DNA from 2 places in the Cellvibrio sp. KY-GH-1 genome. Region 2 is predicted to be linked to the other one. Evidence: predicted binding sites of a transcription regulator. Region 2 holds the regulator's gene; the other holds the start of a gene.

Evidence for each region. The regulator PhoB, encoded in region 2, activates phosphate uptake and scavenging genes when phosphate is short. The targets are predictions, from matches to a motif close to TGTCATAAANNTGTAACA.
Region 1: a site for PhoB is predicted at 4,852-4,869, ahead of D0C16_RS09635 (ABC transporter permease subunit). Genes of this name have one in related genera too.

The regions. Positions count from the first base shown of each region.
Region 1 is NZ_CP031728.1:2,224,920-2,232,963, reverse strand. Features, by position in the region: gene petA (ubiquinol-cytochrome c reductase iron-sulfur subunit) at 269-868, shown strand; gene D0C16_RS09650 (ubiquinol-cytochrome c reductase) at 870-3,104, shown strand; gene D0C16_RS09645 (ClpXP protease specificity-enhancing factor) at 3,211-3,627, shown strand; gene D0C16_RS09640 (PstS family phosphate ABC transporter substrate-binding protein) at 3,820-4,791, shown strand; gene D0C16_RS09635 (ABC transporter permease subunit) at 4,951-7,242, shown strand; gene pstA (phosphate ABC transporter permease PstA) at 7,272-8,044, shown strand, end outside.
Region 2 is NZ_CP031728.1:4,166,888-4,174,931, forward strand. Features, by position in the region: gene D0C16_RS17610 (sensor histidine kinase) at 1-796, opposite strand, end outside; gene D0C16_RS17615 (lytic polysaccharide monooxygenase) at 985-2,163, opposite strand; gene phoR (phosphate regulon sensor histidine kinase PhoR) at 2,473-3,759, opposite strand; gene phoB (phosphate regulon transcriptional regulator PhoB) at 3,911-4,609, opposite strand; gene D0C16_RS17630 (hypothetical protein) at 5,138-6,229, opposite strand; gene ubiA (4-hydroxybenzoate octaprenyltransferase) at 6,363-7,196, opposite strand; gene D0C16_RS17645 (chorismate lyase) at 7,839-8,044, opposite strand, start outside.

The sequences.
Region 1 (8,044 bases), 1.9 Mb from region 2:
TTTTGTGCCTGCTGCTTGATGATCATCAAAAAAACGCCCAAGTCTTTTCTGGCTTGGGCGTTTTTTTACGTCTAAAATTGCGGGCCAATAACCCACTGTTTGTGTGTGGTTATTCTTGTAAGCCGTGTGTGAATTCATTAAGATTGCCCGCCTTTTCTTGAGTCACCCAATAATCCTTTGTCGTCGGACTTGGTTGCAGAATCTTTGCACAGTCGCAGCGCGATTTAGGCGATTTGCTAGCCGTTAGCTGTTAGGGGAGAAATTCGTCATGAGTAATGACGCAGTAAATAAGACGCGCCGTCGTGTATTAATCGGAGCCACTTGTGCAGTGGGTGCGGTTGGTGTGGTTGGTGCAGCAGTGCCGTTTGTAGGTTCCTGGAACCCGAGTGCCAAGGCGAAAGCTGCAGGTGCTCCTGTGAAATACAACCTTAGCAAGGTAGAGCCGGGCGCTATGGTCACCGTTGAGTGGCGCGGTAAACCGGTGTTTGTGGTGCGTCGTACCCAAGCCGCACTGGATAGCCTGAAAAAGGTAGAGGAGTTGGGAGTATTGCTCGACGCAAACTCGGAAGAGCCTCAGCAACCTGAGTATGCAAAAAATCCAGAGCGTGCCATCAATAAAGAGTTTGCGATCCTGTTGGGCGTTTGTACCCATTTGGGTTGTGCACCTATGTATCGTCCGGATGTACACGCGGCGGACCTGGGTGGTGAGAAATGGCAGGGTGGCTTCTTCTGCCCATGTCATGGTTCGAAATACGATTTGGCAGGCCGCGTTTACATCGGCGTTCCTGCTCCACTGAACCTGGAAGTTCCTCCTCATCGTTATGAGAGTGATGCTGTAGTTGTGATTGGCGAAGATCAAGGGGCTTAAGATGAATTGGTTAGTTGGATTGTGGCAATGGGTTGATAAGCGTCTTCCGGTACAACGTGCCTGGGATACCCATATGGGTAAATACTACGCACCCAAGAACTTTAACTTCTGGTATTTCTTTGGTGTGCTTTCGCTGCTGGTATTGGTTAACCAATTGGTTACCGGTATCTGGTTGACCATGAGCTACAACCCTTCAGCAGAAGGTGCTTTCGCGTCTGTTGAATACATTATGCGCGATGTGGATTTCGGTTGGTTACTGCGTTACATGCACTCTACCGGCGCTTCTGCATTCTTCATCGTTGTTTATCTGCATATGTTCCGCGGCATGATGTACGGTTCTTATAAGGCTCCACGTGAACTGGTGTGGATCTTCGGTATGACCATCTATCTGGTGCTCATGGCAGAAGCCTTTATGGGTTATGTATTGCCTTGGGGGCAGATGTCCTACTGGGGTGCACAGGTAATTGTTTCGCTATTCGGTGCTATTCCCGGTATTGGGGAAGATTTGGTGCAGTGGATTCGTGGTGATTACCTGATTTCCGGTATTACCTTGAACCGCTTCTTCGCCCTGCACGTAGTGGCGTTGCCAATTGTATTGTTAGCTTTGGTAATGATGCACATTTTGGCGCTGCACGAAGTGGGTTCAAACAACCCTGATGGTGTTGAGATCAAAAAGAACAAAGATGAGAATGGCATTCCGCGCGATGGCGTTCCTTTCCATCCGTTCTATACAGTGCACGATTTGGTGGGGATCACAGTATTCCTGTTTGCCTTCTGTTTCATAATGTTCTTTATGCCGGAGATGGGCGGTTTCTTCCTTGAATACGCCAACTTCGAAGAAGCTAACAACCTGAAGACACCAACACATATCGCACCGGTATGGTACTTCACTCCTTTCTATGCGGTACTGCGCGCAGTGACCATGCAAATCGAACTCGGCCCAATGGTATTGACCGCCAAGTTCTTAGGCTTTGTGGCTATGGCAGCGGCAATCGCTATTCTGTTCGTATTGCCCTGGTTGGATCGCAGCAAGGTCAAATCTATGCGCTATCGCGGACATATTCCACGTATTGCGCTGATTGCATTTGCCTCCATGTTCGTTGTTCTCGGGTATTTGGGTGTTAAGGCTCCAACGGAAGGTAGAACCCTGCTATCGCAAATTGCCACAGCGTTCTACTTTGCATATTTCGTAACTATGCCGGTTTGGACAACTACGAGTGCAGAAAAAGCCAAATCCAAAACCTCGTGGGTGTTGAGTGGTGCTTTTGCGGTGATCTTTGCCTGGATGGGTGCTGTTTATATCGGTGGTGATGTACCTGCGCTGCTGATTGGGTTCTGCTTCCTGCTAGCGGCTATCTTCGCGGTTCTGCCCTTGTTGGCGGCGCGTGATAAAGATTTGGTTGAGCCGACTCGTGTTCAGGCCAAAGGATTGCCGGGCTTGTTGGTTGCTGCTGGCTTTATCCTGTTTGTGATTCTGGCGGTCGTACCTATCAAAGCGGTGGCATCTGAAGGTGCTTTCAATTGCGGTGCGATTCCTTGTGATTACATGGAGGCTGACCTGAATGACAAGGATTCATTGCAGCGTGGCGCCAAATATTTCACGAACTACTGTATGGGTTGCCATTCACTGAAATATTCCCGTTTTGAGCGTGTAGCTGATGACTTGGGTATTCCCCATGATGTGATGGAGCAAAACCTGATTTTCGGCGATCAACGTATCGGTCAATTGATGGAGATTGCTATGAAGCCCCAGCAAGCCAAAATTTGGTTTGGTGTGGTTCCTCCGGATTTGACTTTGGTTGCGCGTGCACGCTCACCTGAGTGGATTTATACCTATTTGCGTAACTTCTACAAAGATGAAACCCGCCCATGGGGTGTTAACAACCGTGTATTTCCTAATGTGGGTATGCCGCACGTGTTAATCGGCCCGCAAGGCTTGCTTGAATGCGGTGCCGGCCCAAAACTGAATCATCACGGTGGCGCGTTGCGCAACGATGTTGGTCAGGTGGAAATCGATGAGCATTGCGGTGCGCTCAAAGAAGGTAAAGTTAAGGGTTCTATGTCTCAAGCTGAGTTTGATGAGGCGGTGTATGACCTTGTTAACTTCCTGGAGTATGTGGCTGAGCCAATCGCTGTAAAGCGTCAGGGCATTGGATACTATGTCTTGGGCTTTCTGGTAATTTTATTTATCTTTGTATACTTCCTGAACCGTGAGTTCTGGCGAGAAATTCACTGATAGATCTGCAACAAACAAAAAGGGCGACGCAAGTCGCCCTTTTTGTTTGAGTCTATTGTTGAATCCCTGTAACTTGATGATGTTGTTTACTTTCAAGGAAAATTTTATGTCCATGTCTTCCAGTCGCCCTTACTTTTTGCGCGCCATCTACGAATGGATATTGGACAATAATTGCACCCCTCATATTTTGGTGGATGCCCATGTGCAAGGAACCCAGGTACCCCAGCAGCATGTCAACAAAGATGGTCAGATCATCTTGAATATATCACCCACTGCAGTGAAAGATTTTTTTATGGATAATACGGCGGTTTCCTTTAATGCTCGTTTTAGTGGTGTGGTGAATAATCTGTATATCCCCACAGGCGCCGTTCTGGGTATCTATGCCCGTGAAAATGGCCAGGGGATGATGTTTGAGGCGGAGGCACATCCCCAGCCGCCGGTGCCGCCTCCTACCCCACCTACACCACCGGTTAAGTCAATAGGGGATGGGGCGAAACGGCCCGGACTCAGGGTTGTGAAATAAAACTAGACTCAACAACACCAGCTGCGGCTGGTGTTGTTGCTTTAGGTGCAGGTTTGTGACGCTTGTGCGACATATTTGTGACAAAAACATTCGTTGGTCACATTACTGTCATATTCGCTCGTTAGAGTAGCGCTCAGTGGTAAGGCAACCTTGCCATCTAACCAATCTACGCAATGACTAACGGAGCGCTCTATGAACGCCAAGAACATTATCAAGGGGCTGGTATTGGCCGGCTCTATGGTTTGCACTGCTGCACTGCAGGCTGCCGTTGATCCAAAGTTGCCGGAATACAAGGTGGCAACAGGGGTTTCCGGCAACGTTAACTCAATTGGTTCAGACACACTGAACAACTTGATGACCCTTTGGGCAGAAGATTTCAAAAAGCTGTACCCGAATGTAAACATCCAGATTCAAGGTGCTGGTTCTTCAACTGCGCCACCAGCGTTGATCGAAGGTACTGCTAACTTCGGCCCAATGAGCCGTGAAATGAAAGCTGAAGAAGTTCAGGCTTTCGAAGCAAAATACGGTTACAAGCCAACTGCTGTGCCTGTGGCGATCGATGTTTTAGCAGTCTATGTAAACAAGGACAACCCGGTAAAAGGTTTGTCGCTGCAACAAGTGGATGCCATTTTCTCTGCTACCCGCAAGTGCGGCGAAGCTAAAGATATCACCCGTTGGGGTGAGGTAGGTCTTGAGGGTGCATGGGCGAACCGCGATTTCACCATCTACAGCCGTAACGCAGTATCGGGTACCTACGGTTACTTTAAGGATGAAGCCCTGTGTAAAGGTGACTTCAAAGCAACTATCAATGAGCAACCAGGTTCTGCTTCGGTAGTGCAGGGTGTATCAGAGTCGATCAACGGTATTGGTTACTCAGGTATTGGTTACATCACTTCTGGCGTGCGTGCGTTGCCACTCTCCAAGAAAGATGGACAACCATTCATAACGCCTGATGCAACTCACGCATTGGATGGCACCTATCCTCTGGCGCGCGTGTTGTATGTTTACATCAATAAGCACCCAAATCGCAAGCTGGATGCTCTGCAGCTCGAGTTTTTGAAGATGGTTCTCTCCAAGCAAGGTCAGGAAACTGTAGTGCGTGATGGTTATATCCCGCTGCCGTCGACCATGACCACCAAAGCGCTGGCTGATCTGCAAAAATAACTAATTTGCTGATGTTAAAGGCCGCCCCGATGGGCGGCTTTTTTTCGTCCTAGTGATTTGTGTTACAGAAAAATGACAATCAAATCGGGTTTTGTAACAAAAGTGTCATTTTTGATTGTTAGGATTCTCGTGCCAGAAGTTTAATCAGGTGAGCAGACCATGTCCGAACCCATTCCCTTGGTAAAAGAAACCGTCAGCTTGATGCCGACACTCGAACAGCGCAACCGCCTGCGTCGCCTACGCAAATTTAAGGATGGCTTATCCCGTTATGGAGTGATGACCGCCGGCATGGCGGTTGTTTTTTCATTGGGGTTGATATTTTTCTACCTTTTCTCTGAGATCGCACCCCTGTTTCGTGGGGCATCGGTAGAGGTAGTCAAAACTTATACACCTGAGGCCCTTCATCAAGCGCCGGAAGATGAAACAGAATTCCTGACCCTGGAGCGCTATGAAGAAATTGGTGGCAACTTTAAACGCAGTGGCGCTATTAGTTTCTTCACCGTGGATGACGGTAAAACCCTGCTGTCTGCTCAAATGCCAAAATCGGAACGCAGCGAATTTTCGGCGCTGGCAACCAGTACGGCTGATCATGGTCTGGTAGCTTACGGCTATAACAATGGTCAGGTTGCTGTCGCGAAAACAGAATATGAACTCAGCTACCCAAACGACAAACGTCAAATTACTCCTAGCATTGAATTTCCACTAGGCGATCAGCCAATTCAATTGGATGAGAAGGGCAGTGCTTTAAGCGTATTAGCGATTCAGGAGACCTCCAGTGGTACGTTAATTGGAGCCTTGACGGCCGATAATAGGTTAATACTCGGTGTATTTAGCAGCAGTCGCAATTTAATTACCGGTGCGGTAAACCTCGAGCAGGAAATTTTTACTTTACCACCTTTGCCACAAGGCGCGACCGGTACGCACATGCAAATCGATGAGGGGGCACAACATCTGGTTGTTGCAACCGATAAAGCGCAAATTATTTTGTACAAAATTGTTAGCCCTTCTGCGGCAGAGCGCAAAGAAGCCGTGGTTATTCCTCACGGAAAAATCACCGCCATGCAATTTCTGGTAGGCACGGGTTCGCTGGCTGTGGGCACTAGCGAAGGCCACGTAAGTCAATGGTTTTTAGTGCGCGACCAACACAATGAATATCACGTAACCCATGTGCGCGATTTTGATTCTCTGCCAGGTGCAATTACCGGGTTTGCCCCGGAGTTTGCGCGTCGCGGTTTTTGGGCCGGCGATGTTAAAGGCAATATCGGTATTTATTTCGGCACGTCGCAGCGCACCTTGTTAGTTGAGTCCATGGGCGACAAACCCATTAACAAAATTGCCGTATCACCAATAAACAACCGCGCTTTGCTAATTGATAACAGCAAAAATTTGTCACTACTCGATGTTTGGAACAAACACCCGGAAGTATCTTTCAGCTCGCTCTGGCAAAAAGTGTGGTACGAAGGTCGCGATGCGCCGGAATATATTTGGCAGGCTTCTTCAGGTAGCGACAACTTCGAAGCCAAGATGAGTTTTGTCCCGCTTTCGTTAGGTACCTTAAAAGCCGCTTTCTTCGCGATTTTATTTGCGGTTCCGCTGGGTGTGATGGGCGCAATTTACACCGCTTATTTTATGACTCCGAAATTGCGCGGCATTGTAAAACCGACCATTGAAATTATGGCGGCGCTGCCGACAGTAATTCTCGGTTTCCTTGCAGGATTGTGGCTCGCGCCTTTTATTGAAAATCATCTACCCGCAATTTTCAGCATATTAATATTGTTGCCAGTCACTATGTTGGTAACCGGATTTGCGTGGAGTAAGTGCCCTGAATCTGTCCGCAACAAAATGCCGGAAGGTTGGGAGGCGGTAATTGTGTTGTTACCAATTGTTGCCACTGTGTGGGCCTGCGTTACGGTCAGTCCATTAACGGAAGTCTGGTTTTTTAATGGCAGCATGCGTCAATGGTTTACCGATGCCGGAATAAATTACGATCAGCGCAACGCGTTGGTGGTGGGAATTATCATGGGCTTTGCAGTTATTCCAAGTATTTTTTCTATCGCTGAAGATGCCGTGTTCAGTGTACCGCGTCATCTCACACAAGGTTCGCTCGCTTTAGGCGCAACGCCTTGGCAGACGATGGTGGGAGTAGTGTTGCCAACCGCAAGTCCAGGTATTTTTTCCGCAGTGATGATGGGGTTTGGTCGGGCAGTGGGTGAAACCATGATTGTGCTGATGGCAACTGGTAATAGCCCAGTGGTGAATTTCAATATCTTCGAAGGTATGCGTACGCTATCGGCAAACATCGCGGTGGAATTGCCTGAAACTGCAGTAGGTAGTACGCATTTCCGGGTGCTGTTCCTGGCGGCACTGGTGTTACTTGCACTGACGTTCGTAGTGAACACCTTGGCAGAAGTTATTCGTCAGCGTTTGCGTCAACGCTATAGCAATCTGTAATTTCAGATGATTTTTTTCGGAAGCCTGTAATGAAAAATTTATTGAAACGAAAAACGTCCTGGTTCAGCAGTGGCTCGCCCTGGATTTGGCTAAACGGCGGTGCAGTTGCCATTTGTATGTTGATGGTGTTGGGCCTGCTGGGTTTGATTGCGGTGCGTGGTTTTGGTCACTTCTGGCCGGCGGATATTTTGCAAACGTCGATTGTTGACCGCGACGGCGAGCGTCATGTCGTGATGGGTGAAGCCGTGCGCGATGAAATTATTTCTGCGGCGGTAGCACGTGATGGCGGCTACACAGTTGCACCTGAGGTTGAGTTAATCACTCGCCATTTATTAAAAATGGGTAATCGCGATGTCAACGGCCGCGACTTTGCCTGGTTCCTCGATACAGGGATGGATAAGTGGGAATACCCCAAAGATGCGATTGCGATTGAGCGTCGTGAGTGGGGTAATTTTTACGGTTATCCTGTGGCCATTAAAGAGCAGGACCATGTTGTTAGTGAATTAAGCAGCGCTGATTTTTGGCAGCAACTGGATCAGCGGCTCGGTCGTGCATTGGAATTGCATGACAAGATCCATCGCATTGAAAAAGTGGATATTGGTCGTATCAACAATCAAATGGACGAGTTGCGTCTGGAGCGCCGCCGGTTGGAATTGGATGGTGTCGCTGGTACGCAATTGGCCAATGCTGATGCAGAATTGGCTGAGCGTCGCGCGGCGCTGGAAGCAGAATACGAAGTGATAAAAAAAGAGCGCGATGAAATCCTTACGCAGGCAACACGTGACAAATTAATTGCGCGCAC
Region 2 (8,044 bases):
CGGTTAATGCAGGCAGGCGAGTGGCGAGTGTTTTTACTGCCTGACGAATGTCGACGGTTAGTGGGGTGCGTTGGTCGCGCACTACCGCGCGAATATTCTCCAACAATTGTTTGGCCAGTTGTTTGGTTTCCGCGACGGATGATTGCAATTGCTGATCGACTCTATGTTGCAAAATCTCCAGTTGTAAATTTATCGCAGTGAGTTGGTGGCCGAGAATATCGTGCAAATCGCGCGCGATGCGCAAACGCTCGTCCTGTTTACTGGATTGCGCCAGGATAATGCGCGTCGCCAATAGTTGTTGATTAACCTGCTCCAATTCTTCGCGTGCTTGCTTCTCGCTCACCCGCGCGAATGCGGTGCCCAGTGCAAATATTTGAAATCCCATATAGGTAAGCGCTACCACGATATGGTTGTAGAACTGCCAGTGGAAAAAAAGAATCGAATAAAACAGCAGATTGCTAAACAGAACTAATAAAATCGCGCGCTGCCGTGAAAAATAGTCAGCCAGTTGCGAGGCCCATACCACCAGCAGAATGGGTGCCAGGTCGCTGGGATAAATAAGCAATAACATGAGCGCAATGGTTAATTGCAGGTGTAAAAAAATCCGGTGCCGTGCGTAATAGCGGCGTTCGCCCAGATGGTAGACAACAGCGGCAAATAAAATCAGGAAGGAAACATAACCGACAATTCCAAGCGTCGCGTAGGACGTGCCGGCGAGACGTTGGAATTCGATGTATACCACCGCACTCCAGGTAATTACCCCTGCTAACATTGGCAGATGTTTGTCATTGCTCATTGGGCGCATCCTGTTTTGAGCTGACTATCTTAAGCCCTAAATCGTCTGCTTATGAACAGGATATTTGTCATCACCTTGTGCGTTTTTTTAATCAGAAAAGCAAAACGGCAATCCAGTTGGATTGCCGTTTTCGTTTCGCCTCGAACTAACTTGCAGGATTGTTCGAGGGAAATTTGCGCGCGCGTAGATTAGTTACACGCACGTACCAATGACCAGGCATTTTGCCATGCCCAACCGGTACCTGGAGCGTATGGGCCGCCCACAGTACACCAGCCTGAAACGGTACATTGATATTCGCTACCTGCGTTTTGTACTTTAGCGCCATTGGCGTAGCTGCTGCCGTTTACGTAAGCAGGCGAAGTACAGCTGCCAGTAGCAGTAGAAGAGGCGACTGAGCTAACAGCGACGCTGGACTTGCTAGAAGAAACTACCACTGCGCTGGAAGCAACAGACGATGAAGTCGGGCTGCCGGTACAAGCGCCCAAGTCTAACCAATGAGCGTATTGACCCGAGTTGGTCGCTGGGTTGTTGTTTTGGGTCCAGTAGTTAGCCTGGTAGCGATTTCCGTTGTACTGCACTTGTTGCGGGTTGGTGTACGCGGTTTGCGCATTCCACACAGGCAAGCTGGCGCAAGTATTGTTGGAAACGCTGGAGGCAACTGAACTGGCCACCGAAGAAGCAACTGATGATGGTGCTGCAGAGCTTTTTACCGATGAGCTGGTGCTAGCAACAGAGGAAGTTGTCGTGCCGCCGAAGTTAACGTCAATACATTGATAGAAACCTTCCGCTGCATCGCGCTCCCAGTCGCGTTGCCAGATTGAGTACACAATGTGGCGACCGGTACGTTGTGGCAGGTTAACCACATGGTTGGAAACAGCTTCCTGATCCGCTTTGCCTGAGTCGTGGATCAACTCCAGATCGCTCCAGCGCAGCGGTTGGCTGTGGTTATAGCCTTCTTTGGTAATGTAATAACGGAAATACCAGGTTTTGTGCGCCGCAGTGTTGGTCCAGGTAAAGGTACGTGGGCCAGGTACTACGTTGGTTGCTGGCCAGTCCGTACGCGCCAGGTCCATACCAAACAGGTTGGAGCGGTTGGCAGAGCAGAGACGACCATCAGGAATGAAGAACTCGTGGTTGTCTTTAACGCCGCCCACAGCAACCTCCTGTGGGGTGTAAAGACCCGCGTTGCCGGCTGCTTTTGCGGCGATACAGGCTGGATGGGTTGGGTTTTCAATACCGTTCTCAGCACATTGGATGTAACGTGATTTTGGAGAAGATACATATCCGTGGGCAAATGCCTGGCCTGCAGCCAGCAGTGAACCCATTACTACAGCGGCAATACCGCAAGTTTTTATTGTCTTTTTCACTCTCAATCTCCTGGGTAATTTAGATTGGTCATAAACCAGTGCGAACCTTAGGGTAATCGCTTGTTATTTAACTCATGCAGTTCCCTGCGCACTTGGCGTCAGGATCATTGCATGGGGATCGAGTCTAAAATGACAACGTTGTTTTATCCGGTCCGACTTTAAGTCAATAGGGTAATAGTTTTGTCATTAAGTGCGAATTTGCGAAGCAATTCCGGCTTTAAGTGCCAGTCAAGTTCGACTTTTGGTGGGAAAGCAGAAAAATTGACAAGGTTGTCACTTTTCTGCCAAGCGAGCTGATATCACGAAGGGTTACTTTTGCGGTAGAGGAAATATGCAGGTAAAGGTACTGCCCCGGCCCGGTTCGCTGGTGATTTGCAATTCAGCATCGTGGCGCATTAGTACATGCTTCACGATTGCCAATCCCAAACCAGTACCGCCCGTGCTGCTGTTGCGGCTGGCATCGACGCGGTAGAAGCGCTCGGTAAGGCGTGGGATGTGTTGAGCTTCTATACCTGGCCCGTTATCGCTGACGGAAAAGTAAAAATGTTTCTGATCCTGCCATAACAAAAGACTAATACGCCCTTCGTTGGGCGTGTACTTTACCGCGTTGATAACCAGGTTGGAAAAGGCGCTGTGTAATTCCTTTTCATTTCCAGGTAACTGCAAGGGCTTGGTGGTGTTGTTGCAGATGAGCGTGAGCTGCTGTTCCTTTTCTTTACTCAACACTTCGGCTTCGCTTTTTACAATCGCGAGTAGCTGTTCGATATTGATTGGCTTGTGGTTGTGGCCGGCTTCAGTGGTTTCCAGTTTGGATAACACCAGCAAATCATTAATCAATAGCGACATGCGCTTGGATTGCTGCAACATTTGCTGCAACGGCTTAATCCACGTAGGTGTAGTGTTGTTATCCACCAGGGTTTCTACATAGCCGTTGATAACCGTCAGCGGTGTACGCAGTTCGTGGGAGACGTTGGCAATGAAGTCCTGGCGCATTTTTTCCAGGTTATGCAGCTGTGTTACGTCGCGAATTACAATTAACCGTTCATTCTTGCCAAACAGGGTGATCTGGAATTGCAGCTGTTTGGACGCGAAGCGCGAGGACGGCAGTTCCAGTGGTTCCTCGTAGTTGCCTTCTTCAAAGTAGGTCACGAATTTGGGGTGGCGGATAAAGTTGATGACCGATTGCCCCTGGTCTTTGGTGCTGAGCGCCAGCATTCGGTGTGCGGCCGGGTTCCAGAAATCCAGATGGCCGCGCGCATCCAGAATTACCAGGCCATCTTTTAGTGCAGAGCTGATTTCCTGAATGCGTTTAATCACCGCTTGCAGGTTTTCTTTTTCCAGCCGCTGGTCGCGTTGTAATTGGTAGATATTGTCGAAGATCTGGCCCCAGATACCGCTGGCTTCGGGCGGGTGTTCGCTCTCCTGACGCACCAGCCATTGGTTGAGACGGCGCATCTGCCAGAGCATCCAGAGAATATAAATCGCACAGCCAAATAGCATCCAAAGCGCATAATGGTCGCTAAAAAAGCCAATCACGCTGCAGACAACGAGGATGACCAGAATACGTTGGAGTTCGGTACTGAAACCTTTAAGCAAGGGGGAGCCTCTTAGTTCTTAATCCGTATCCGGAGGTAGAAACCTCTGCAAGACACGCCGTGAACCCATCCATGGGGGCTCATCGTCGACGTCCCTGTCTCCGATGGTCTTGCAGAGGTTTCTACCTCCGGATACTCACCGCAGAGTGAAATCAGGCTTCAATGCGAGTGGAGAAACGGTAACCGGTACCGCGTACGGTCTGGATCAAGTCTTCATGGCCGTCTATGGTCAGAGCTTTGCGCAGGCGGCGAATATGCACATCTACCGTCCGCTCTTCCACATAAACATTGCCGCCCCACACATGATCCAGTAATTGGCTGCGAGTATAAGCCCGTTCCTGGTGAGTGAGGAAAAATTCCAGCAGCCGATATTCGGTGGGGCCCATATCGACCGACTGATCATTGATGGTCACGCGGTGGCTGGCGGGGTCCAGACACAAGCCCTGAACGGTAATGGGGGCGGAATTGATTTGCGGATCGGCGCGGCGCAATACTGCCTTCAAGCGCGCGACCAGCTCACGCGGGGAAAAGGGTTTGGTGATGTAATCGTCAGCGCCCACTTCCAGGCCCTGAATTTTGTTGTCCTCTTCACCTTTGGCGGTCAGCATGATGATCGGAGTTGCCGAGGTCACCTCATCGCGCTTCAACCGGCGCGCCAATTCGATACCGCTGGTGCCGGGCATCATCCAGTCGAGCAGGATTAAGTCAGGCTTTTCATCAATGATCAGGCCGTGAGCATCCTGCGCATTGCTCGCCTCCATGACTTGATACTCAGCCATCTCCAGTGCCACGCGCAACATATCGCGAATAGCGGATTCATCATCAACGATCAGAATTTTGCGACCAGTCATAAAGGTGCTCTGCCTGAGTAAACCACGGGAAGCTTCGGTATTTATGAAGCTAATATTGCAGCTTATTAAATAAGTTCAGTGTTACACATTTATGACAGTGTGCAGGATATTTGGGGGAAATATAGCACGTAAGATCTTTATGAACGCTGTTCTAAGGGGCAAACGCTCCGCCAAACCTGTATTGTTCGTTAGTGTGTTTAGGCGATGTATTTTGTTACCAAGTATGACCTTCGATAATGTCACAGGAGGGCGTCAATCGGAGGTTTCCGTTGATCGCTAATAGCGTCATAGATGGCTGCACCGCGTGAAACTGCGATACCTGCATCGGCAATCGGTGCTAACGCTTATCGAATTGGTAGATGAAGCCGCAAAACGTGCTGCTCGGTGAGTATTATCGAGAGGGTTGACCGAGTGGCGCATACTTTAACGTTAACATTAAAAAATGCGCCACAAGGGCGTTTTATCGCTGGCCTGCTTGATTGTTAAAGTAACTATCATGCAGGAATAATATTCCCTTAATCGGGAATATTATTGGACGCAACTAGCCGCATCCACCAGCAGGCTGGAAGATGTGCTGAGTGGGAAAATACCGTTGATGGCTCCGGTAATGGTGTCGTGAATAGCGACATCACGCCATACGTTTTGATTGGCAATTGTTTGCTGAAATCCGTAATTCAGCTGGAAATTGGCGACTGCCGGGATATTTTGCAGAGCACTGACCTGGAAAATTCGCTTGCCGCCGCTATTAAACACTTCCACGACATCGGCCTCGGGCAGACTGATCTGGATGGTTGAGATGTAATTCGCGTTGCGCAACTGCAGGCTCAGAAAGACGTTTTGTCCCTGTAGTACACCGAAACCAAGGCTGGCAGTACCCTTGTCAACACCTGCCTGAGTTTCGCAAACAACTGTAGGGCTGGATGAACTCGCGCTTGAGGTTGTAGCTCCTGAGCTTTGCGTCGCTGTTGAACTGCTGTTAGTGGTTGATGACGAGTTACCGTTACAACTAGCGGTATCGACCAACGTAGTCAGGGTGGTTGCCAGCGGGTTGGCCCCGTTTACTGCACTAGTAATAGTCTCGTAAATACCGATGGTGCGCGTTACGTTCAGGTTGGCGTTCAGTTGTTGGTAGTTAAGGTAGATCGACGTCAGGCTGGTTGAGGGCAGGTTTTCCAGTGCCAAAACTTCATAGATAAACGTTGAGCCATTAGTGCTTACCAAAGTTACATAGGCGTTATTCAGCTGGACTTCCGGAAATTGCCAACCAAGATCCGCGTTTTGCACCTGGAGGGACAAGTAGACTCGGTTGCCAGCTGCCACACTAAGCCCCAGTTCTGTCGGAGTGTTATCCAGTCCACTTATCAACGGGCAAGCAGCGACACTGGATGTTGAGCTGACACTGGAGGTAGATGAAAAGCTGGTGCTGGAGGAAGTCTTCGATGATTTGGACGACTTTGAAGATTTTGATGATTTGGCGGACTTTGAAGATTTGGAGGACTTTACCGATTTGCTGATGCTACTCACATCCTTGCCGGTCGGATGAGCCGGTTCTGATGCACTGACAGGTGCAGCAATAACCAAAGCTAGCAAGCTACTCGCGATGACATTAAGGTATTTCATTGAGTTTATCTCCTGATAGGCGATAGTCCTTTTGCAGCAATAATCCCTGTGCGGTGTTCCTTGCCACAAAAAAACCTGGGTTGAGGTTGGGCGGCGATTATATAGTGAGCTTGAGCTCCAACATATGCCTGAATTATGAAGATTTACCCACGGCTAAGTCGGCAGCTAACCCCACAAAAATCGCCATCCCCACCCAGTTATTATTGAGGAAGGCGTTAAAGCAGGCGTCGCGGGCGCGAAAGCGGATTAGCCACTGTTGATAGGCGAACAATCCGCCCGCTACTACCAGCCCAAGGTAGTAGAGGCCGCCCAATTCAAAGCGATTGCCCACCAATACCAGTGCGTAAATGGTTAGTAGCTGCAAGGCACCGGTGATTAGGCGATCTTGTTCGCCAAACAAAATGGCGGTGGATTTCACTCCAATTTTCATGTCGTCATCCCTATCTACCATGGCGTAGAAGGTGTCGTAGGCGACGGTCCAGAGTACGACGGCCAGATAAATCACCCACATATGGCGGTTGAGTTCACCGGCTTCTGCGGCATAGGCCATGGGAATTCCCCAAGCGAACGCGGCGCCCAAAACTACCTGTGGTAGGTGAGTGTGACGTTTCATAAAGGGGTAACAAAATGCCAGTGCCAAGCCGCCAACGGAGAGTTTGATGGTTAGCGCGTCGGTCATGAGGACTAGGCCAAAGGCGGTCAGGCAAAGTGCTATAAACAGGACGATCGCTTCTTTGCTCGAGACAGCACCTGTCGCCAGTGGTCGTTCTTTGGTGCGCGCGACCTTGCCGTCGATTTTGCGATCGGCGAAATCGTTAATCACACAGCCAGCGGCGCGCATCACAATCACGCCCAATACGAAAATCACAAGATTCTTGATGCTGGGAACGCCTTTGGCTGCCAGCCACAGTGCCCAGAGCGTTGGCCATAGCAATAATAAGGTGCCAATCGGGCGATCCATACGCATCAAGCGCCAGTAGTGCGGTGCCTTTTGCAAGATGAAATTACTGGATGGCGTTTTTTCTAGCAATTTTTCTGCATTTTTAAGGATTTTCGCTGCATGATTCCTGTTAGCTGGAGCTGGAGCTGGAGCTGGAGCTGGAGCTGGAGCTGGAGCTGGAGCTGGAGCTGGAGCTGGAGCTGGAGCTGGAGCTGGAGCTGGAGCTGGAGCTGGAGCTGGAGCTGGAGCTGTGGGCGTTTGAGTCTGGGGTTTAGTTGCTGTCGCTGACTTTTTCGGTGCGGACTTGGTCGCAGGTTTAGCGGAGGTTTCAGCGACCGGGCTTGCTGCTTCTTGTGTGCTATTGCCGCTGGGAACTTGCTCCGTAGCTGTCTTCTTTGGTGTTGCGGGTGCTGTGGTTGGCATTGCCTTTTTTACAGCCGGGGCCTTTACTTTTGGCGCAGTCTGTTGGCCGGTATTGGCCACAGGCGCTTCCGTTTCTGGTTTGGGGGTCGGCTTTTTGCGCATGACCGGTTTAGCCGGTGCCGGGCCGGGTTCTGCCGGTGCAGGTGTTGCCGCTGGGGTTACGGCAGGGTTTGCGGGCTTGTCGCTAGGGGTTGTCATTGCCAAAACGCCTGTGACTTGTTATTGGAATACCTGGTTGGCGGGTGATTATGCCTGTTCCAATGCGAGGCTGGCGACAAAATCCGGCAGGAAAACCTCACTCACCAGCAGATGCTTGCCATGCAGGGAAAAAATCGAGCGGCGCCCCCAAAGTAACTCTGACTCCGCCAGTGTTGACGGCACATAGCAATGATTGCGCTGGATGGCCGCAACCGCAATTGGACTGCGTACTAAATGCGACTGGCTAAACAAAA